DNA from 3 places in the Lacrimispora sphenoides JCM 1415 genome. Region 1 is predicted to be linked to each of the others. Evidence: predicted binding sites of a transcription regulator. Region 1 holds the regulator's gene; each other region holds the start of a gene.
What was found. Region 1 encodes HrcA, which represses chaperone genes, less so after heat shock. Its sites were predicted from a motif close to TGTTAGCACTCNNNNNNNNNGAGTGCTAACA; they were not measured.
Positions count from the first base shown of each region.

Region 2: a site for HrcA is predicted at 2,341-2,371, ahead of BMX69_RS04760 (Hsp20/alpha crystallin family protein). Genes of this name have one in related genera too.
Region 3: a site for HrcA is predicted at 1,141-1,171, ahead of BMX69_RS01040 (co-chaperone GroES). Genes of this name have one in related genera too.

Region 1 covers NZ_LT630003.1:56,564-64,081, reverse strand. Annotated here, with positions in the region: gene dnaJ (molecular chaperone DnaJ) at 1-331, opposite strand, end outside; gene dnaK (molecular chaperone DnaK) at 535-2,391, opposite strand; gene grpE (nucleotide exchange factor GrpE) at 2,502-3,146, opposite strand; gene hrcA (heat-inducible transcriptional repressor HrcA) at 3,164-4,213, opposite strand; gene BMX69_RS00220 (3D domain-containing protein) at 4,565-5,134, shown strand; gene BMX69_RS00210 (3D domain-containing protein) at 5,330-6,052, shown strand; gene BMX69_RS00205 (hypothetical protein) at 6,147-6,650, opposite strand; gene BMX69_RS00200 (hypothetical protein) at 6,771-7,518, opposite strand, start outside.
Region 2 covers NZ_LT630003.1:1,062,957-1,070,474, forward strand. Annotated here, with positions in the region: gene pepF (oligoendopeptidase F) at 1-951, shown strand, start outside; gene BMX69_RS04755 (nitroreductase family protein) at 986-1,759, shown strand; gene BMX69_RS04760 (Hsp20/alpha crystallin family protein) at 1,844-2,257, opposite strand; gene BMX69_RS04765 (YkgJ family cysteine cluster protein) at 2,739-3,395, shown strand; gene pyrF (orotidine-5'-phosphate decarboxylase) at 3,449-4,366, shown strand; gene BMX69_RS04775 (dihydroorotate dehydrogenase electron transfer subunit) at 4,376-5,152, shown strand; gene BMX69_RS04780 (dihydroorotate dehydrogenase) at 5,153-6,055, shown strand; gene BMX69_RS04785 (hypothetical protein) at 6,837-7,418, opposite strand.
Region 3 covers NZ_LT630003.1:246,759-254,276, forward strand. Annotated here, with positions in the region: gene BMX69_RS01030 (M42 family metallopeptidase) at 1-171, shown strand, start outside; gene BMX69_RS01035 (MICOS complex subunit MIC60) at 251-895, opposite strand; gene BMX69_RS01040 (co-chaperone GroES) at 1,267-1,557, shown strand; gene groL (chaperonin GroEL) at 1,635-3,254, shown strand; gene BMX69_RS01050 (DUF6106 family protein) at 3,511-4,020, shown strand; gene guaB (IMP dehydrogenase) at 4,227-5,681, shown strand; gene BMX69_RS01060 (DUF3842 family protein) at 5,740-6,144, opposite strand; gene BMX69_RS01065 (PTS transporter subunit EIIC) at 6,248-7,518, opposite strand, start outside.

The DNA.
Region 1 (7,518 bases):
GTCCTCCGCCAAAGATATCTCCGAATATATCTCCGAATATATCTCCCATGTCCGCTCCGCTAAAATCAAAGCCGCCAAAGCCGCCTGCTCCCCCGCTTCCGTCAAAGGCAGCAGAACCGAACTGGTCGTACTGACGTCTCTTATCAGGATCGCTAAGGACACTGTAGGCCTCGGAAGCCTGCTTGAACTTCTCAGCAGCCGCAGCATCTCCGGGATTTGTGTCAGGATGGTATTTCTTAGCTAATGCCCTGTAAGCCTTCTTAATCGCTGCATCATCCGCATCTTTTGGAATGCCCAGGGTCTCATAATAATCTTTCTTACTCTCTGCCATCTTAGGTCTACCTTTCATAGATTAAGAAAATTCGATTCACCTTCGGCTCACCGAACGGCTAAGTTCCCAAATACCCATCAGGGTAACTGAAAGCCTTTGTTTTCTCTCGTCTTTGCTGAGGAACTCTTGCCTGAAGAAATTCGGAAAAAGTGCTGTATCGCTACAACACTTTTCCAAAAGTCCTGTCTGCTGACCAGACTAGTTTACACCTCTTTGTAATCGCCGTCAACTACATCGCTTTCCTGATAGGTTGCATTATCTGCTCCCATGTCAGGGCCCGCGCCCTGGGCTCCGCCCTGAGCCTGCTCATAAACCTTTGCAAATAAAGCCTGTGCACTGTTCATCAGTCTTTCTCTGCCTGCCTTGATATCTTCAATCTGAGCATCCGTCATATCATCGATTGGAGCTCTGTTAACTGCTTCTTTTAATGCATTTAAGTCCGCTTCCACAGTTGCCTTATCGTTTGCATCGATCTTGTCTCCTACTTCCTGCAGAGCCTTCTCTGTCTGGAATACCATGGAGTCTGCATCGTTTCTTGCGTCAATGCCTTCCTTACGCTTCTTATCCTGAGCCTCATATTCAGCTGCTTCCTTAACTGCCTTATCAATATCAGAATCAGACATGTTGGAGCCGGAAGTAATGGTAATATGCTGTTCCTTGCCTGTTCCTAAGTCCTTAGCGGAAACATTTACGATACCGTTGGCATCAATATCAAAGGTGACTTCGATCTGAGGAACGCCTCTTCTTGCAGGTGGAATTCCATCCAGACGGAACTGGCCTAATGTCTTATTGTCTCTTGCAAACTGTCTCTCACCCTGTACCACGTGGATATCAACCGCTGTCTGGTTGTCTGCCGCTGTGGAGAAGATCTGGCTCTTCTTTGTGGGGATCGTCGTATTTCTTTCAATCAGCCTGGTAGCAACACCGCCCATGGTCTCTATGGATAAGGAAAGGGGAGTTACGTCCAGAAGCAGGATATCGCCTGCACCTGCATCACCTGCAAGCTTACCGCCCTGGATGCTGGCGCCGATGGCAACACATTCATCCGGGTTTAAGGACTTGGAAGGCTCCTTGCCTGTCAGCTGTTTTACTTTCTCCTGTGCAGACAGCATACGGGTAGATCCGCCTACTAACAATACTTTTCCTAATTCTGATGCAGTAATGCCCGCATCTCTTAATGCATTCTGTACCGGAACCGCAGTGCGCTCGATGAGATCTAATGTCAGCTCATCAAATTTTGCTCTGGTCAGGTTCATATCCAGATGCTTTGGTCCTTCTGAAGTAGCAGTGATAAACGGAAGGTTGATGTTGGTAGTCGTTGCAGAGGATAATTCCTTCTTTGCCTTCTCAGCAGCTTCTCTTAATCTCTGCATAGCCATCTTATCGCCGGATAAGTCAACGCCCTCTGCCTTCTTAAATTCATCTACCATCCACTGGGTGACGCGGTTATCAAAATCATCACCGCCCAGACGGGTATCGCCGTTGGTGGAAAGAACTTCGATGACACCGTCGCCGATTTCAATGATGGAAACGTCGAAGGTACCGCCGCCTAAGTCATATACCATGATCTTCTGCTCTTTTTCATTGTCAAGTCCATAAGCCAGAGCTGCAGCTGTCGGCTCGTTGATGATACGCTTTACATCAAGACCTGCAATCTTACCGGCATCCTTGGTTGCCTGACGCTGTGCATCGTTAAAATATGCCGGTACGGTAATAACCGCTTCGGTTACTTTTTCTCCTAAATAAGCCTCTGCATCTGCTTTTAATTTCTGAAGGATCATAGCAGAAATTTCCTGAGGACTGTAATTTTTTCCGTCAATCGCTACCTTATAGTCTGTACCAATATGTCTTTTGATGGAAGAGATGGTACGGTCAGAGTTAGTTACTGCCTGACGCTTAGCAGGCTCGCCTACAAGCCTCTCTCCGTTCTTTGTAAATGCTACAACGGATGGTGTGGTTCTTACGCCTTCGCTGTTTGGAATAACAACTGGTTTACCGCCTTCCATAACGGCCACGCAGCTATTTGTTGTACCTAAGTCAATACCAATGATCTTGCCCATAGTTTTTTCCTCCTATTTAATAAACAAAATATAAATGATTACCTTTTTCCTGCCCATAGCAGGCTTAAGGTATACCTGGAATGTATTATCTGCTTCCTGATGCTATATTACTAATTAGCCACCTGCACCATGGAATGCCTTACCACGCTGTCACGGTAAGTGTAACCCTTCTGAAGCTCCTGGGAAATTACATTTTCACCCAATGACTCATCTTCAATATGCATTACTGCATTATGGAAATTGGGATCAAAAGGCATTCCAACCGCTTCAATGGGTTTTACGCCGGCTTCTTCCAGCGTTTTCATAAGCTGTTTATATATCTTTTCCATTCCATCTGCAAAAGGAGCGTTTCTTTCCTCCTCAGATATGGCTGCAAGGCCTCTTTCAAAATTATCAACTACCGGAAGGATCCGTTCAACGATATCCTTTGCTCCGATTTCAAACATGGCTGACTTTTCTTTTTCTGTTCTCTTGCGGTAATTATCAAATTCAGCCATGGACCTCTGAAGGCGGTCTGTCAGATCCTCTATTTTTTCATCCCTTGGGTCTTTCTTCTCTTTCTTTTTTCCGAAAAGGCCCTTTTTTCCGGATTCTTCTTTGGAACCCTCTTCAGCCATTTCTTCTTCCGGAACATGTTCCTGGGTTCCATCGTCCCCGCAGGCTTCTGCACCTTCTATTTCTTTTTCAGCGAAAACTGCATCCTCTGTATGAACAGTCTCGTCTGCCAGATTCTCATCTGTTTTCACATCTTCCATGCTCAATGCTCTACCCTTTACCTTTCATCTTTTTTCAAAATGGTATCCAGCTGCGTCATGAGATTACGCAATGTGCTGAGAACCTTTTCATAATCCATCCGTTTCGGACCAATGATTCCAATGGTACCTCTTAAGCCTTCGCCCAGTTCATAGTTGGCGGTTACAATGCTGCAATCCTTCATTGCCTTAACAGGTGCCTCATCGCCGATGTATACCTGGATTCCGGATCCGCTCTCCGAGCTGTTCATATCATCAATCAGCCCCTGCAAAAGATCCTTCTGTTCCAGCGTACCGATAAGCTTACTGGCCCTTTCTCCGTCACTTAACTCCGGATACTTGAAAATGTTCGTGGCCCCGCTGGTATAAATCTGAAGGTCTTCATCATCACCCCGGATAGCGGCAGCCACCTCGCTTAGAACCCGGTCCACCACATCACAGTGGGGGCCCGCCTGAACCTTCATCCTGCTGATCACTTCAAGATTGATCTCCTCTATGGTCAGCCCGTTAAGGGCATTGTTAAGAAGAATGTTAAGATTCAGAAGTCCTTCGTCATCTAATTCCGTATGAATGGGAATCATGGTATTCTTAATGATATTTCCCTCCACCACGATAACTACAAGAAGCTTTTCTTCATCAACCTTAGAGAGCTGGATAAACTTCAGTTTGTTCCGATGGTATTGGGGCGCGCTGATCATTGCAGCGTAATTGGTGTTCTGGGCAAGAAGCTTTGCCATCTGTTTTAGCAAAAGTTCTACCCGGTCCACCCGCTTTAACATCATATCCTTGATCTCAGTGACTTCCTCTTCTTTTTCCTGCATGATCTGGTCCACATAAAAGCGGTATCCTCTGTCTGAAGGAATCCTTCCGGCGGAGGTGTGAGGCTGCATGATATATCCCAGCTCCTCCAGATCAGACATCTCATTCCGGATGGTAGCAGAACTTAAGTTCAAATCCGTATACTTTGATATGGTACGGGAACCTACCGGTTCTCCGGTTTCCAGATAAGTTTTGATGATGGCTTTTAATATAGTTACTTTCCGCTCATCTAGCTGATCTCTGTCACTCAAACTGCCCCACTTCCTTTCTGAGTCTTTTTGTTAGCACTCAACGTTTGGGAGTGCTAACATCTTCTTTTCATAATATATTCTTTTTTTCTACTTTTGTCAATACATTCCTAAAAACTTTTTGATGAAGTTTTTATGTCCTGTTTGTACATTTTTCCTCAATTCTAAATGAAATATTACAAAGCTGTTGACATTATCTTCTTGACTTTTAACACTTTTGTAATATAATGGTAATTATGACACCACAACAACACAATTGCGAGGTAAGGTTGAAGGAAAGATGTCTTACAACCTTGAGCTTGTGAATCAACTGGATATGCCTGCATATCCGATTGATCCATTTGGAGGTAAATTATGAATAGTTTTTCAGGGAAAAAGAGGATCACCGGATTCCTGACACTTCTTTGTATCCTGCTGTTGTCTACAACTGCACTGGCAGCCGAGACTACAGGAAATGGCCAAACCGTGAATCAAGTACAGTCTGAAAACTCTGGAACGGATCACCAAACCATACAAACCAGCACGGAAAATCAGACGGCATCAGCCAGTACTGAGGAAATCGGACCTGGCATTAAGAAAAAAGAAACCGAACCTGTAAAGCCGGAAGAACCGGCAAAACCGGTTTATCAAAAGGGAGAATCCCTGGGACTCTTCTCCGCCACTGCATATTGTCCCGGCGAAAGCACCTGCAAACAGAGCCGTACCTATTCCGGTACGATACCGCAGCCGCAGCATACCATATCCGCAGATATCACACTTCTTCCGCTTGGAACAAAGGTCATGATCGACGACATCGTTTATACCGTTGAAGATATCGGAAGCGGCGTAAAGGGAAATAAAATCGATATTTTCTTTGGAAGCCGCAGAGAAGCGCTGGATTTTGGAAGACAGACAAAAGAATTATTTGCAGTCATTGAACAGTAGGAAATGCCCATATGACGCCGCAGAACAGTGAATTACTTCACTGCTTCTGCGGTTTTTTTCGTCTTAACCTTGACAAAATTGGAAAAATGTGTAAAATGTTTACTTGTACCTCATTTATTACAAATCTGTTACATATAATTATAAATATATTAAAACTTGTTACAGATTGTAAAAAAGAAAGGAAGTATTTGTAATATGAGTAAAACAAACCGAATTCACTGGTTCCTCGGAACCTTACTAATGATGACATTTATCTTGATAAGTGCATGGAACGTTTTAGCGGCCCAAACGGCAGGTATTATTGACAATGCTGATGAGAACAACGTCAGGGGCTGGGCCCTAAACTGTTCTGATCCAAACTCTGCGGCAGAAGTAAAGATTGTCATTACCAATCAGTCTAACGGACAGGTCGTAGCAGAACTAACCACCACCGCCTCCAAGTACCGGGAGGATCTTGTATCAAACGGAACCGGTAATTACGGTTTTGAAATGCCGGTTCCCTGGAGTTCCTACGGAGACGGCACCTATTTGATAGAGGCCTATACAGGAGGTCAGAAGCTTTCCGGCACCAGAGTACATGGAGTAGGTGCTGCCGCTGCAGCAAGTCTTCAAAACAGCACCTCCAATCTTCGTTCCCTGGGAGCTTTTAAAACTACGGCCTACTGCCCTTGCCGCAAATGTTCCGGAGGCTGGGGAGGACGTACCAGCACTGGAACCATTGCGGCCGCAAACCATACCATATCTGTTGATCCAAGGGTCATTCCTTACGGCAGCCGCATCATGATAAACGGAGTTGTCTATACAGCGGAGGATTGCGGAGGCGGAGTCAAAGGGAACCACATTGATATATTCTTCAATACTCATGGTGAAACCCGTGCTTATGGCACCAGGAGTGCAGAAATCTATCTCGTTCAGTAATACAAATCCCAGCAGGAAAGCCCGGTGAAGATTTTCTTTTCTCCGGGCTTTTTATCATATTTATTTTATAGGGCCAATGGTCCATTTCCGTATTTTACGTTCTTACGGCAATCTCTTTTATCATGCGCATCAGTTCTAAAGCGCTTCGGAACGCTACATAATTTCTGGATGTCAGTCTGCCGGCCACTATTCCCTGCAAACTCGCGTTCTGGCGATGTTCTATTTTGACAATCAATGTTTCTTTTGCATGAACCGCACGGGTACTTAGGGTCAAACTATCCTGCAGCTGAATTTTTGCCTTTACTGGTATTTTGTTTTTTCCCTTAGTTCTGTGTGCATATTCTTCTGACATTTTTTTATTAAGAAACCTTGGATTAGTGGTAGGCTGGGGAGTTCCAACCCAGTCGCATATTTCATCCAGTTTCAGCATTAAATCACCTATATCGGAAAACCATACAGGTCCGTCTATATAGCAGTTAAGAATTTCACCATATAAATTTCCCTCCTTTTTTCCATGAAAACAGATGAGCATCGTACTGACCCGGTCTGTTACAGTCATGCTGCGGCAGATGTTCTGCATTTCTTCGCTTTTTATCATAGGTTTATTATCCCCTTTTTCAATCGTGCTTTGTCAGGTTTTCTATAAAGAAAGGGAAAGCAAAGGATATGCACACTTTCCCTTTCCAGCTAACGAAAGCTGCTGCTTTTCATCGTATCCTTACTGCAGCCAGGCTCCATCTCCCCCAACGGCATATCCATCAGGCGTCATCTCACTGATGTACATGGATCCCAGTGGCCGCTCTTCATTGCTCTTATAGATCCATTTTTCCGTTGCCGCATCATACCGATAGGTTTCCATACTGTTCTGCTCTGTAAAGTAATACCATTTTCCTCCGATATTCCTCCAGCCCTTTGCCATCATTCCTGTCTCAGGGTCTAAATAATACCAGCGGTTGTCTTCCTTATCATGATGCCAGCCCGTCTTCATCTTTCCAAGCCAGCCGTCTGATTCTGTATTGCAGTAATACCAGTCAAGCTTCTCATCACGGAACCAGCCGTAATCCATGATTCCGCTGGAATTGAAATGATACCAGCCGTTTTTGTTCACGTCTCCGTTTGCATAATCCAGCTTCGCCCACATTCCTGTCAGACGGATTCCTCCGTTTAGTACAAAGGCCCACTGGCTTCCCGTTCCTGAAAGCTCTTCCCAGTTTCCATTGGTGCCCACGATGTAACTCTTGCTCCTGCTTGGGTTGTAAGGGTTTGCCTTGATTCCGCTTCCGGTTCCTCCTCCGCCTTTGCTTCCTCCCTTGCTTCCCGAGCTCTGGATCTCATCATAGTGGTCATAACGGTCATCCAGTACTTCATCTAACGGCTTTGTCACTTCTTTAAGCTTTTCCAGCGCTTCAAGCAGTTCATCAAGGGTTGCCTTTGGAGAAGTACGGTCCAGTACCTCCAGGGCCTCT
Region 2 (7,518 bases), 1.0 Mb from region 1:
AGTCTCCATGGATATGTATCCGTAAGAAAGAAGGCCCTTGGAGTGGATGAGCTGCATATGTATGACCTATATGTGCCCATGGTATCAAGGGAAGAACGTAAATATACTTTTGAGGAAGCCAAGGCCATGGTGTTAGAAGGCCTTAAGCCACTGGGAGAGGACTATTTATCCCTTTTAAGAGAAGGCTTTAATAACCGGTGGATCGACGTATATGAAAATGAAGGAAAGCGGAGCGGTGCTTATTCCTGGGGTGTTTACGGGATCCATCCCTATGTATTGTTAAACTTTAACGGAACTCTTGACAGTGTCTTTACTCTGGCTCATGAGATGGGGCATGCCCTCCACAGCTGGTTTTCCGATAAGAACCAGACTTATATAGATGCAGGATACAAGATCTTTGTAGCGGAGGTGGCATCTACCTGTAACGAGGCGCTGCTCATCCGGCATTTATTGGAAACCACGTCAGATAAAAAGGAACGGACATACCTTGTGAATCATTTTATGGACAGTTTCCGGGGGACTCTTTACCGGCAGGCCATGTTTGCGGAGTTTGAAGCAGAGACCCATCGCCGTGCAGGGGAAGGAGAGGTGCTTACTGCCGAGGTTCTTTGCAGAATATACCACCGGCTGAATGAGGAATATTTTGGCCCGGACATGGTGGTTGACCAGGAAATCGATTATGAATGGTCCAGAATTCCGCATTTTTACACACCATTTTACGTATACCAGTATGCCACAGGGTTCTCGGCTGCCATTGCCATCAGCAGCAGGATTCTTAAGGGAGATGAGAAGACGGTCAAGGGATATTATGAATTTTTAAGCGGCGGAAATTCTATGACTCCTATAGACTTGTTAAAGCTCTGCGGCGTTGACATGGGGACAGCAGAACCGGTGAAGGATGCACTCCAGGTGTTTGCCGGGCTTTTGGAGGAAATGAGCCGGCTTATTTAAGTCTGGTTGTTGGATAGAGGAGAGGGGAGCAGGTATGAATCTGTATCAGATGATATTTAAAAGAAGATCGATCAGGAAGTTTAAGAAGGAACAAGTCCCGAAGCAGCTGCTAAAGGATATCATTTATTTTGGGGACAATATACCAAGGCTGCACGGGGATATTCAGATTAAGCTGGAAATAAGTGAAAATATGGAAGAGCATCTGCCTGTTAAGGGATTGTGGAAGGTAGAGGCGCCTTATTATCTGGTATTTTATTCTGAGGAGAAGGATGGGTATCTGGTAAATGCAGGATATGTGCTGGAGCATGTTCTTTTATATATGACCGGAAAAGGACTAGGCACCTGTTATCTCGGGAGTACCAAGGTTCCGGAGCCAGGGCCGGCAGGAATGAAGCAGGTGATCATAGTTGCCTTTGGTTATCCAAAGACCCTGCTTTACCGGGATCCTGCAACAGCAAAACGGCTTCCTTTAAAGGAATTATGCGTATTTAAGGAAGAGGCCGGAGAATCCATGAAAAATATTTTAAAGGCTGTCCGCCTCGCTCCGTCGGCCATGAATACCCAGCCCTGGCGCTTTATCGTTTATCATGACAAAATCTATGTGTTTTCCTGCAGGGAATTCCTGCCGTCGTCTTCTCTTGTATCCATGCGGGAGATCAGCACCGGGATTATGCTTTCTCATTTAACCATTGCTGCGGAAGAGATGTGGATTAATGTGAAACTGGAAGCAGAGGAAGCCATGGAGAAAAAGTCTTATAAAAGCGGGGCATATGTGACTACGGCATTTTTGAAAGAGTATAAATGCTGATAAAATGCTGATAGATCGTTCGACTGGTACAGAAAGAAAGGGAAGGTCCTCCATTTGGGGCCTTCCCTTTTTGTCTGTATCGGATTACTCAATGGTGATATAGTTGTTTTCTTCGATCTGTTTTGGCGCTTCTTTCGGAACGACAAGCTTCAAGATGCCGTTTTCAAAAGATGCCTTGATATCTTCCTGTTTCAGGCCGGTGCCTACATAGAAGCTTCTCTTTACAGAGCCTCTGTAGCGTTCCCTGCGGATATAGTTTTTCTGGTCCTTTACCTCATTTTCGGAAACAGTTTCTGCACATATGGTCAGATATCCTTCTTTTAATTCGGCCTGCACTTCCTCTTTTTTATAGCCTGGAAGCTCGATATCAATGACATAGTCGTTTCCGTTGTCCTCAATGTCGGTTTTCATCAGGGACTGTCTGTTGTGATATGCATCCGTAAAGAACGGGTCATTGAAAAATTCATCAAATAAACTATTTCTTCTTGTTAATAACATAAAGGGTTCCTCCTTTTGGAAATTTATATGTCACCGGTTATCCGATGCATTGCTATTTGTTATACATGTAATATAACACACATTGTTAGCACTGTCAACAGGTGAGTGCTAATTGAATTGTGAAAATTTTATGAACCATACAAAAATGAACCGATCAAAGAAAAAATATTGTTTCTAAGAATCGTGAGCTATTATACAATCTCAATGTCATCATCATGGAGCATATATATTCCCTATATAAAGATAATACAGTTCTGTTAATATATTATAGGAATCTGTTACTTCAACTATGAACGCTTTCATGGAGCTCTGTAAAACGTATGGCAGGGAAGTATAGTTTTCCCTGCCAATGTTTGCGGCGGAAACATATCATTCCGGCCGCTTCTAGTTTTAAAAAGAATTGAATCCCCCATTGAATGTATGGGCCGGAGATGATAGAATAACCATGTTTGCTAAAAAGAAAGTTGAGGAAAAACTATTCATGAAACGGGAAATCGATTGGAAAGAGATCTCAGATGGGAAATTATATAGCTTAAATGATATGGTAAAGGCGGATTGCGGCGACTGCAAAGGCTGCTCGGCATGCTGCCAGGGGATGGGGCAGTCGGTTACCCTGGATCCCCTTGACTGTTTCCGGCTGACGGTAAATCTTAATTGTACTCTGGAGGAACTGCTGGCTGAGAAGCTGGAACTTCATGTGGTGGATGGAATCGTGCTTCCAAACTTAAAAATGGGTGGAAATGAGGAAAGGTGCGGCTTTTTAAACCAGGAAGGGCGATGCGGGATTCATAGCTTCCGGCCGGGGATCTGCCGCCTGTTCCCCTTAGGGCGGATCTATGATGAGAAGGGATTTCAATATTTTCTCCAGGTACATGAGTGCAGGAGAGAAAACAGGGCAAAGGTCAAGGTGCGCAAATGGATTGATACCCCTGATGCAAAGCGGTATGAAAAGTTTGTGTCTGACTGGCATTTCTTCTTAAAGCGGCTGGAAAGAAAGCTGGAAGAGGATGGGGATCAGACCTTGGCAAATAAAATCAGCATGTATGTTTTAAAGCAGTTTTATCTTGTGCCTTATGACAGGGACCAGGATTTTTTCGATCAGTTTGGCAAAAGGCTTGAAGCTAGTTCTTTCTTATGATAGAATTGGTAAGAATAAAAAAAATAAGGGAAAAGAGATCCAAGGAGGAAGCTATGATCAGGCAGTTAATAGACAAAATTCAGAAAACAAAAGCCCCAATCTGCGTAGGTTTGGACCCCATGTTAAACTATATACCAGAGCATGTTATAAAAAAGGCATTTGAAGAATTCGGTGAAACCTTAGAAGGCGCTGCGGAAGCTATTTGGCAGTTCAATAAAGAAATTGTTGATCATGTTTATGATCTGATCCCATCCGTTAAGCCACAGATTGCCATGTACGAGCAGTTTGGCATCGAAGGCTTGAAAGCGTATACAAAGACTGTTAATTATTGCCAGGAAAAGGGGCTTTTCGTCATTGGAGATGCTAAGAGAGGAGATATTGGTTCCACATCAGCCGCTTATGCTACAGCACATATCGGTCAGGTGAAGGTTGGAAACAAAAGTTATTCTGCTTTCGGTACAGATTTCCTTACGGTCAATCCATATTTGGGGACCGATGGCGTAAAGCCCTTTGTGGATGTATGCAAGGAAGAAGACAAGGGCCTTTTCGTTCTGGTGAAAACCTCTAATCCTTCCAGCGGGGAATTCCAGGATCAGCTGATTGACGGAAGGCCGCTGTATGAACTGGTTGCAGAAAAGGTTGTGGAATGGGGAGCAGACTGTATGGAAGGCGCTTACAGCAATGTGGGAGCCGTTGTGGGGGCCACCTATCCGGAGATGAGCAGGATTCTCCGCAAACTGATGCCAAACACCTATTTCCTGGTTCCGGGATACGGCGCCCAGGGAGGAACGGCAGAGGATCTTAAGCCATGCTTTAACGAGGACGGCCTGGGAGCTATTGTAAACTCCTCCAGGGGAATTATTGCAGCCTATAAATCTGAAAACTACGCCCGGTTTGGTGTAGAGCATTTCGGTGAAGCCTCCAGACAGGCGGTTATTGACATGGTCACCGATATCAACAGGGTATTATAGGGGGATCGCATGGCAAAGGTAAAGGATATTGCAGTGGTTGCCAGCCAGACACGGCTGGGAGATGATGTATACAGTATGTGGATTAAAACAAAGGATATCACTGCCCAGGCAGAGCCGGGACAGTTTGTTGACCTATATACAAAGGATGGAGCAAAGCTTTTGCCCCGCCCCATCAGCATTTGCGAGACAGATAAGGACAAGGGACTTTTAAGGCTGGTGTACCGGGTAGTAGGGGGCGGAACGGAAGAGTTCTCCCATTACAAGGAAGGTGATACCATAGAGGTCCTGGGACCTTTGGGCAATGGATTTCCCCTGGAAGCCGGTACAAAAGGGAAAAAGGCATTTTTGATCGGCGGCGGAATCGGAATTCCACCTATGCTGGAACTGGCAAAGCATTTGCCTTGTGAGAAACAGGTGGTACTTGGATACCGGGATGCTCTGTTTTTAAATGAAGAGTTTTCTCCATATGGAGACACTTATATTGCAACAGAGGACGGAAGTACCGGAACGAAGGGCAATGTTTTAGATGCAATCCGGGAACAGGGCTTAAAAGGCGATGTGATCTTTGCCTGCGGTCCTACCCCCATGCTGAAGGCTATTAAGGCTTATGCTCTTGAAAATGAAATAGAATGTTATCTTTCCCTGGAGGAAAAGATGGCCTGCGGCATTGGGGCCTGTCTCGCCTGCGTATGCAAAAGCAAGTCAGTGGACGAGCATTCCATGGTTCACAATAAGCGTATCTGTAAGGATGGTCCGGTATTTAAGGCTGAGGAGGTAGAATTTTAGATGAATACGAAAGTGAATCTGGCCGGAGTGGAGCTTAAGAATCCGGTTATGACTGCTTCCGGCACCTTTGGTTCCGGTGAGGAATACAGCGAGATGATCGATTTAAATCATTTGGGAGCCGTGGTTACAAAAGGCGTGGCCAATGTGCCATGGCCAGGTAACCCCACGCCCAGAATCGCGGAAACCTACGGAGGCATGATCAATGCCATTGGCCTTCAGAATCCGGGAATGGAAGTTTTTATTAAGAGAGATATTCCATTTTTAAAGAAGTACGATACGAAAATCATTGTCAATGTATGCGGAAAGACCACAGAGGATTATATCGAAGTTGTGGAGCGGTTGGCGGATGAGCCGGTGGATATGCTGGAAATCAACATTTCCTGCCCTAATGTGAAAGAGGGAGGAATCGCTTTTGGACAGGATCCCAAAGCGGTAGAGGCTATAACAAGGGAAGTTAAAAAATATGCAAAGCAGCCGGTTATCATGAAGCTGAGCCCCAACGTAACGGACATAGGGGTAATGGCAAAGGCAGCAGAGGCCGGAGGAGCAGATGTACTGTCCCTTATTAACACCTTAACCGGAATGAAGATTGACATAAACCGCCGTACCTTTGCAGTCGCCAATAAAACAGGAGGCTTATCCGGTCCGGCTATTAAGCCCATTGCAGTACGCATGGTATATCAGGTGGCCAATGCGGTGAAACTTCCCATTATCGGTATGGGCGGGATCATGAATGCGGAGGATGCCATAGAATTCATTCTTGCAGGAGCTACGGCTGTTTCCGTTGGAACGGCCAATTTCCGGAATCCTTATGCAGCGGAAGAAGTAGTCAGAGGCATAGAGGATTACATGAAGAAATATGACGTAGAAGATATCAGGGATTTGATAGGAGCTGTACGGTAACAGTATTATTTTGAATGGATTTTGAATTTATGGTGTGTTCAAATTTTTGAAATCTTTGATGTTATAAAAATCACTTGAGATTACGGAATAGTAAATATTTTACTATATTGTTGGAATTTAATAGGTTATTAACATTAGCCCTTTTTCGGTTGTAGAAATATGATTGATAGAGGGCTTATCTTAGGGTCTTAGATTATCCGGAGAAAATGAATTGTGTTGAAGAATGCACTTTTGATATTGATATCGGTATTGTATTATAATGTAATACAGTAAAGTGATAAAATCAAATTGTTAATGAGGGTGCCAATCAGCTTACTTAACGAAAACGATAGAAGATATTTGTGTAATATCGGATAGTGTTAAGGAATTCAAAACTTTTGAAGGAATTACAATTAAACCACATTTTACTTTGGAAGATTGTTTGGGTGATAAAATTGATTTGTTAATCATTACTGGTGGGGAAATAGGAAGGGGGAAATCACTCCACCAAAAGAGGAATTAGTCGTGTCAGTAAATGGGTGCGGCTAAAGTATGATGCCATGAATCTAAAAAACTGGCTATGTGGCGATGGAAAGATCACCATTTTTACGTATGAATTGAAAGAACCCTGTTTTCGTTCATTGAAAACAAGGTTCTTTGACAGCCTGCATTATCAATCATATTGATAACTTTATAATATTACTTTTTAAAACTTTTAATAATAATTTTTACGATAACGATGATAACAATAATAAGAAACGTATAATTTATTAGTGAAACAATACTGTCAATTATCATAATATTATCGGATTACAGCAACATTTCCAGATAAATTTATATCTCTAGTGCTGAGTTTTATTAATCCATTTATCAGTAAATAAGATGAAAGTGTTCCATCTACGTAGACATGCACGTCTTTACCACTAGAACTAATTGTGGTACCTATATTATTTTCCTTCCACTCAAAGCCATAAGTAAAACCAGTAAATTGTGTATATGGCTCCAATTTTTCAATGCGTCCTGTATTGCTATTACCGGAAGTTGTATATCTTAACTTTAAAAGGATTTTTGCATTCGTTAAATAATTAGTTTTTTGAGTAGCTACTGTAACATTTCCATTAGTCTTACGAGCAAGTAAGTTAATAGTTGCAGAATTTGATTCTACTTGCATACTATCATACATTTTATTTAAGTATACTATAGCTTCTTCATCGGATTTAAACGACATTGGTTTTACGCCAGCAGGTACCTCCTTTTCTGATACTACTTTCAAATCTTCGGTAGTAATATGCTTGTAATTTTCCTCTGAAGCTAATACATTACCAGAACAAATAATGGAAAATAATAACATAATACTAATTAATCTTTTAATCGTTTTAATCATTTTCTTTTCTCCTTATTTATATAATATGATTCAAGTGAAAAAAGCCATATTTTAAAATCCCATTAGAAATTTGCACATATTGTAATTTTGAGATTTTAAA
Region 3 (7,518 bases), 190 kb from region 1:
GCGGCCATTCACTTATCCAATCAAGGGGTTCCTACAATTGTGATCGGAATACCGGTACGGTATGCTCATACCCATTATGGAATTTCTTCTTATGAGGATTATCAGAATGGGGTACGGCTGGCCTGCGAAATATTGAAGCGTTTGAATGAAACGGTGATCCGCAGTTTTTAAGATGATGTAAAAGATCAGGAGGAAGAATCAGATGAAAAAAAGCCACTGGAGAGCGCAGGCTTTCCAGTAGCTTTTATGATTAATCCATCTCTTCTTCCACAATGGTAGTAGTTTCATCGGCCAGTTCTTTCATCGCTGCTCCGGTGGACTTCGCTGCTTCCTTTGCCGCATCAATCCCATCCTTTGCTGCATCTTTTACTGCTTCGGCAGCAGTTTCTGTTGTTTCTTTTATCGTATCCGCAGTCTCTTTGGCTTTTTCTGCCAGTTGGTCTGCGGCTCCGGCAGCGTAATCCAAACCGCCATCTTCCGTAAACTCTTCGTCGTCTAAAAACTCGTCTGTCTGTTCTTTTGCAGAGTCAAACATGTCCTTTGCGGTAAATGCCACGGCTGAAGCCGCTTCTTTTGCCGTATCAGAAACAATGCTCGCTGCATCCTTTACTAAGTTTTTTGCCGCACTTACCGCATCCTTGGCAGCATCTGCCATATGGTCAGCGGCAACCTTAAATTCATCCTTATTTGCATGCAAAGAAACATAGTTGCGGTTCATCGTACTGTCAATTTTGGAAATGTCGTCATTTCCCTCATCCTCAAAGTCGTGAAAATTTTCTTCCAGTTCTTTGTGGAAGGATTTGTATTTCGTAAAGTAAGAGATGCCGGCAGCAACAACGCCGGCCACAGTGGCCAGTGCCACGAATTTTCCAAACCCATTACCCTTTTTTGCCATTTGAAACACTCCTTTCCTTATTACCGTCCATGTATTCTGGGCATAGAGGTATGCCTGCAAGTTGCTTCCTTGTCACGGCTTATGCTTGATGGGCATAATGGTGCGCTTGTAAGGCGCTTCATTCTCTTAGTTATTGTAATACGTTCATCCGAAAAAATAAAGGTATATAATAAGAAAATTTCTATAAACTATGTAAGTAAAGGAGAAAATCGTACAAATATGGTAAAAATGTAAAAAAAATATAAAGTTAGCACTCAACTATTGACAGTGCTAATAATGAGTGATATAACTTATTATGTGAATAAAATAAAACTTCTTTCGGATGGCCAAAGAAAGAAATAATAAGCAGAAAGTTATGAGGAGGAATTGCAATGAAATTAGTACCATTATTTGACAAAGTTGTGTTAAAACCATTGGTTGCAGAGGAGACAACAAAGTCCGGTATTGTTCTGCCGGGTCAGGCAAAAGAGAAGCCGCAGCAGGCGGAAGTCATCGCAGTAGGACCTGGCGGTCTTGTAGACGGCAAGGAAGTTACCATGCAGGTTAAAGTGGGCGATAAAGTAATCTTCTCCAAGTATTCAGGAACAGAGATAGAGACCGGAGAAGAGAGCGAGAAATATGTGATCGTTAAACAGAATGACATATTAGCAGTGATTGAGTAATCAAGAAGGCGATACCGCTTCGTAAGGTTTTAGATAGTACGTATATTTATTTTAACAGAAAACTGGAGGAATGAATCATGGCAAAGCAGATTAAATATGGCGTAGATGCCAGAAAAGCACTTGAATCTGGAGTGAATCAGTTAGCAGATACTGTTCGTGTAACTTTAGGGCCTAAGGGCAGAAACGTTGTACTGGATAAATCTTTTGGTTCACCGCTCATTACAAATGACGGCGTTACCATTGCAAAGGAAATCGAGCTGGAAGATGCTTTTGAGAATATGGGCGCTCAGCTTGTTAAAGAGGTTGCGACTAAGACCAATGACGTAGCAGGAGACGGTACTACCACAGCTACCGTTTTAGCTCAGGCTATGATCAATGAAGGAATGAAGAACCTGGCAGCAGGTGCAAACCCAATCGTTTTAAGAAAGGGTATGAAAAAAGCGACTGAAGCAGCAGTAGAAGCGATTGCAAAGATGAGCGAGCCGATCAAAGGCAAGGCATCCATCGCAAGAGTAGCAGCTATTTCCGCATCAGATGATGAGGTCGGCGAGATGGTAGCTGACGCTATGGAGAAAGTTTCCAACAACGGCGTTATTACTATTGAAGAATCAAAGACCATGAAGACAGAGCTGGATCTTGTGGAAGGTATGCAGTTTGACAGAGGTTATATTTCTGCTTATATGTGCACCGATATGGAGAAGATGGAAGCTAATTTAGATGATCCATACATTCTTATTACCGATAAGAAGATCTCAAACATTCAGGAGATCCTTCCTTTATTAGAGCAGGTAGTTCAGTCCGGCGCAAGACTTCTCATCATCGCAGAAGATGTGGAAGGCGAGGCTTTAACAACCTTAATCGTTAATAAATTAAGAGGAACCTTCAACGTAATCGCTGTAAAGGCTCCAGGCTATGGCGACAGAAGAAAAGAGATGTTACAGGATATCGCTGTTTTAACGGGCGGTACCGTGATCTCTGATGAACTGGGATATGAGCTTAAGAATGCTACCCTTGATCTTTTAGGACGTGCAAAATCCGTAAAGGTTCAGAAGGAAAATACCGTAATCGTAGACGGCTGCGGAGATAAAGAAGCAATCACTGCAAGAATCGGCCAGATCAAGGGCCAGATCGAAGAGACTACTTCTGATTTTGACAGAGAAAAATTACAGGAAAGACTTGCTAAATTATCCGGCGGTGTAGCAGTAATCCGCGTAGGCGCTGCAACAGAAACCGAGATGAAGGAAGCAAAACTCCGTATGGAAGATGCTTTATCTGCAGCAAGAGCAGCAGTTGAGGAAGGCGTTATCGCAGGCGGCGGTTCTGCTTACGTTCATGCCATCAACCAGATTGAAGAACTTGTTAAGAATTTAGAAGGCGATGAGAGAACCGGCGGAAAGATCATCTTAAAGGCTCTTGAATCTCCATTATACCACATTGTAGCCAATGCAGGACTGGAAGGAAGCGTCATCATCAATAAGGTGAGAGAGTCCAAGGTAGGAACCGGCTTTGACGCATACAAGGAAGAATACGTAGACATGGTAGAAGCAGGCATCCTGGATCCGACTAAGGTAACCAGAAGCGCACTTCAAAATGCTACAAGTGTTGCATCTACCTTATTGACAACAGAGTCCGTTGTTGCTAATATTAAAGAAAAAGCACCTGCAATGCCAGCCCCAGGCGGAATGGATATGATGTAATATTCACGTAAGCAATGAGCAGTGCGAAACAGAACATGAAAAAATTTACGTTGTGCTTGCACATAAGAAAATTTTTCCATGTTCTGTTTCATAGGGCGAACGCCCGTGAGCGGGTAAAGCCACAGGCTTTACCCGCTGCACTGCGGACTTCCGGTACTCCAGACACCCACCCACCCCACACCCTAACCACACCCTAAATCAGGATAACTCCTTCCCCTAAGCGCCATGCAGGAAACAAGAAAGGACCCAAATCGTTATGAATGAAATGTATGCAGAATGGCTAGTGAAGCGAAAATCACCGGCCTATACCATGTTGATAAAAATTGCGATGGGAATCCTATGCGTAATTGCATTTTTCCTCTCCATGTCTCCGGTTTTCGGAATCTTTGGAGTGCTTATTCTGCTTGCAGCCGCAGCCGCCACATATTTTGTATTCCGCAACAGCGAAGTAGAATTTGAATACTTATTTGTGACTAACACTCTATCCATTGACCGGATCTACGGCAGAAGCAAGAGAAAGAAGGCCTGGGAAAGCTCCATGGAAGGGATCCAGATCGTAGCTCCCACCGGTTCCACGGAGGCCAGGGATCATGAAACAAAAAACATGAAACTACTGGATTTTTCATCCCACGTACCGGGAGCAAAGACTTATACATTAATCAGCCAGTCCGGTGCTGAAACAACAAAGATCATATTTGAACCTAACGATAAGCTGCTCCAGTGCATGAGGATGACAGCGCCCCGTAAGGTTGTGAAAGAAGTATAACGAAAAAGGAATCAGTCGGTTTTGCAAAAAACCGCCCGGTTCCTTTTTCGTTACAGGAGAGACTTCTTTACTGTCCATGAGTGACGGAAAGAAACCGGAAAATGTCCGTTGACAACCCCTGTAAAATTTGTTAAACTATGTAACTAACAAGTAAAAAGACTTATTAGTTTCATTAATAAAAATATAAAGAAGGAGAGGAAAAGTTAATGGGTACAATAATTGGCGAAGGCATAACTTTTGATGATGTGCTGTTAGTTCCGGCTTATTCAGAGGTCATTCCTAATCAGGTTGACTTAACGACCAACCTTACAAAAACCATCAAGCTCAATATACCGCTTATGAGCGCAGGCATGGATACCGTTACCGAGCATCGCATGGCAATTGCCATGGCAAGACAGGGAGGTATCGGCATTATCCACAAGAATATGTCCATAGATGAGCAGGCAGAAGAGGTTGATAAGGTAAAGAGGTCAGAAAACGGCGTCATAACGGACCCATTCTATCTTTCCCCGGAGCATACATTAAAAGATGCGGATGAACTCATGGGTAAGTTCCGCATTTCCGGAGTGCCGATCACAGAAGGAAAAAAACTGGTGGGAATCATCACCAACCGGGATTTAAAATTCGAAGAGGATTTCAGCAGGAAGATCAAGGAGTGTATGACTTCTGAAAACCTGGTAACAGCCAGAGAAGGCATCACCCTTATGGAAGCAAAAAAGATCCTTGCAAAAGCAAGGGTAGAAAAGCTTCCGATCGTTGATGAAGACTTTAATTTAAAGGGCCTTATCACCATCAAGGATATTGAAAAGCAGATCAAATATCCGTTGTCCGCAAAAGATGGACAAGGAAGACTTCTGTGTGGAGCTGCCGTAGGAATTACAGCCAACGTTCTTGACCGTGTCGACGCCCTGGTAAAGGCAAAAGTGGATGCAGTAGTTTTAGACTCCGCTCACGGACATTCCGAAAACGTTCTCCGCTGCGTGAAAATGATCAAAGAAGCTTATCCGGCTCTTTCCGTCATTGCAGGAAATGTAGCAACCGGAGAAGCAACAAAGGCTCTCATAGAAGCAGGAGCTGATGCAGTGAAGGTAGGAATCGGACCAGGATCTATCTGTACCACCCGTGTGGTAGCCGGCATCGGCGTTCCCCAGATCACGGCTGTCATGAACTGCTATGCAGTTGCTAAGGAATACGGCGTACCAATCATAGCTGACGGCGGAATCAAGTATTCCGGAGATTTAACAAAGGCCATTGCAGCCGGCGGAAGCGTATGTATGATGGGAAGCATGTTTGCAGGATGTGACGAAAGCCCGGGAACCTTTGAACTGTATCAGGGCAGAAAATATAAAGTATACCGTGGTATGGGTTCCATCGCTGCCATGGAAAACGGAAGCAAAGACCGTTACTTCCAGACGGATGCCAAGAAGCTGGTTCCGGAAGGAGTGGAAGGCCGTGTGGCTTACAAAGGAATGGCAGAAGATACCGTATTCCAGATGCTTGGCGGCTTACGGTCCGGTATGGGATACTGCGGAGCAATGAATATCAAGGCCATGCAGGAAACCGGAAGATTTATAAAGATTACGGCAGCCTCACTTAAGGAAAGCCATCCCCATGACATCCATATCACAAAGGAAGCACCAAACTATAGCATTGATGAATAAATAGACGCTGGATGAACCGAAGGTAAATCTAACATTTTCATAGACAAAGAGGTGGAGATCATAAATGATTCTCCACCTCTTTGATTACCAGGGCAATGGATTCCGTTAAAGTCAGGTTTTCACAGCCCACTACATAATGATTGCATTTGTTCACCGGTATAAGGATCTTATATGCACGGCTTTTTCCGATGGCCTCAGCCATGGCTGGAGTGATCTCTCCCAGCAGAGAATCGGCAATGACGATCCCAATAGGACCGATGATAATATCTGCATCCCGGCTGGCCACAAGGACCGGATTCTCACCGGTTGCTCCTGCATCGGCTCCTGCCTTTAACATGGCAGAAGTGGCAATAGAATTGGTCCCGATGGCAATGACTGAAAGACTGGGAAAGGACTTTTTTAACTGAGCGATGACGGACTGCCCCATTTTACCGCCCTGCCCGTCAATGATAACGATTTTCATGTCTTCGTCCTCCTTATCCCTCTATTGTATTATAGGGAAGGACAGAAATCAAGTGAAAGGCCAAGGGGGCAGTCTGATAAGGGTTCTTATTCATCCGAAAAGCTTAAGCTTTTGCAACTTCATCTTCCTTAATAAACAGGCTTGTAATGATAAATCCGGCAATGTAAGCGATCACCAGTCCCATAAAATAATTGAGCATATTAACAGGGCTGCTCATGATGGGAATGGCTAACAGGCCCGAAGGGCTCCAGGCAATGCTCCTTACATGCATGAGCATCACATAGGCACCGCCGAATCCGGCTCCCAATCCAGCAGTTATGAACGGTTTACCAAGCGGAAGAGTAACTCCATAAATAAGCGGTTCGCCGATGCCTAAGAATCCGGAAGGCAGTGCACCGATGATAACGCTCTTTAAGCGTTTGTTTCCGCTTCGTTTTGCTTTTAAATAGATGGCAATGGCTGCACCTACCTGCCCAGCGCCTGCCATGGCCAGGACCGGGAATAAGGAGACTCCGCCCATTTGTTCCAACTGAACCGCATAGATGGGAACCAGCCCATGATGCAGTCCCAAAAGGACCAGGGGAAGGAATACGGCTGACATAATGTAACCGGATAAAACGCTGACGACCGGATTTGCGGAATTTACAAGGAGGGATAATGCCCAGACCAGCCCGTCAGATAAAAAGCCAGCGGCCGGCATCAGCACCAGTACAAACAAGGTTCCGGTGATTAAAATGCTTAAGAATCCGGTCAGCATGATATCAAGGACATCGGGAACATGTTTGCGCACCCAGCGTTCTACTTTGGAGAGGACCCAGACACCGATGATCACGCCGATGATCCCGCCCTTGCCGCTAATTAAGGTTGAGCTGTTTGGGATCTGTTCATTGTAAAGACCAAAGAACTTTGATATATCCGTGATCTGTGACATAATGCTCATAGAACCGATCATGCCGCCCAGGGCAGGTGTCGCTCCAAAGCTTTTTGCTGCATTGACACCGGTAAAAATTGAAAAATAACCGAGAAATGCACCGCCGAACAGCTTTAGCATGGTGACAAGAAGAGTCCAGAAGCTGCCTCCCAATATCTGCGCTTCCACGCCCTGGCCGATGATATTGGCCACACCGTTGCATAAACCGGCTGCTACGATAGCAGGAATCATCGGAATAAAGATATCGGAGATAACCCGTATGCTGCTCTTTAACCCGTTTCCTTTCTGGCCGGCCTTTACTGCTTCTTTGTTTTGCTGCCAGGAAGCATTGGTGGAGAGCCCTTTGCCGCCAAGCTCACTAGGGATTCCTAAGCCGAGGCAGATATCCATGAGCTTTCTGGCCTTTCCAGGTCCGACAACTACCTGAACATCAATTCCGTTTG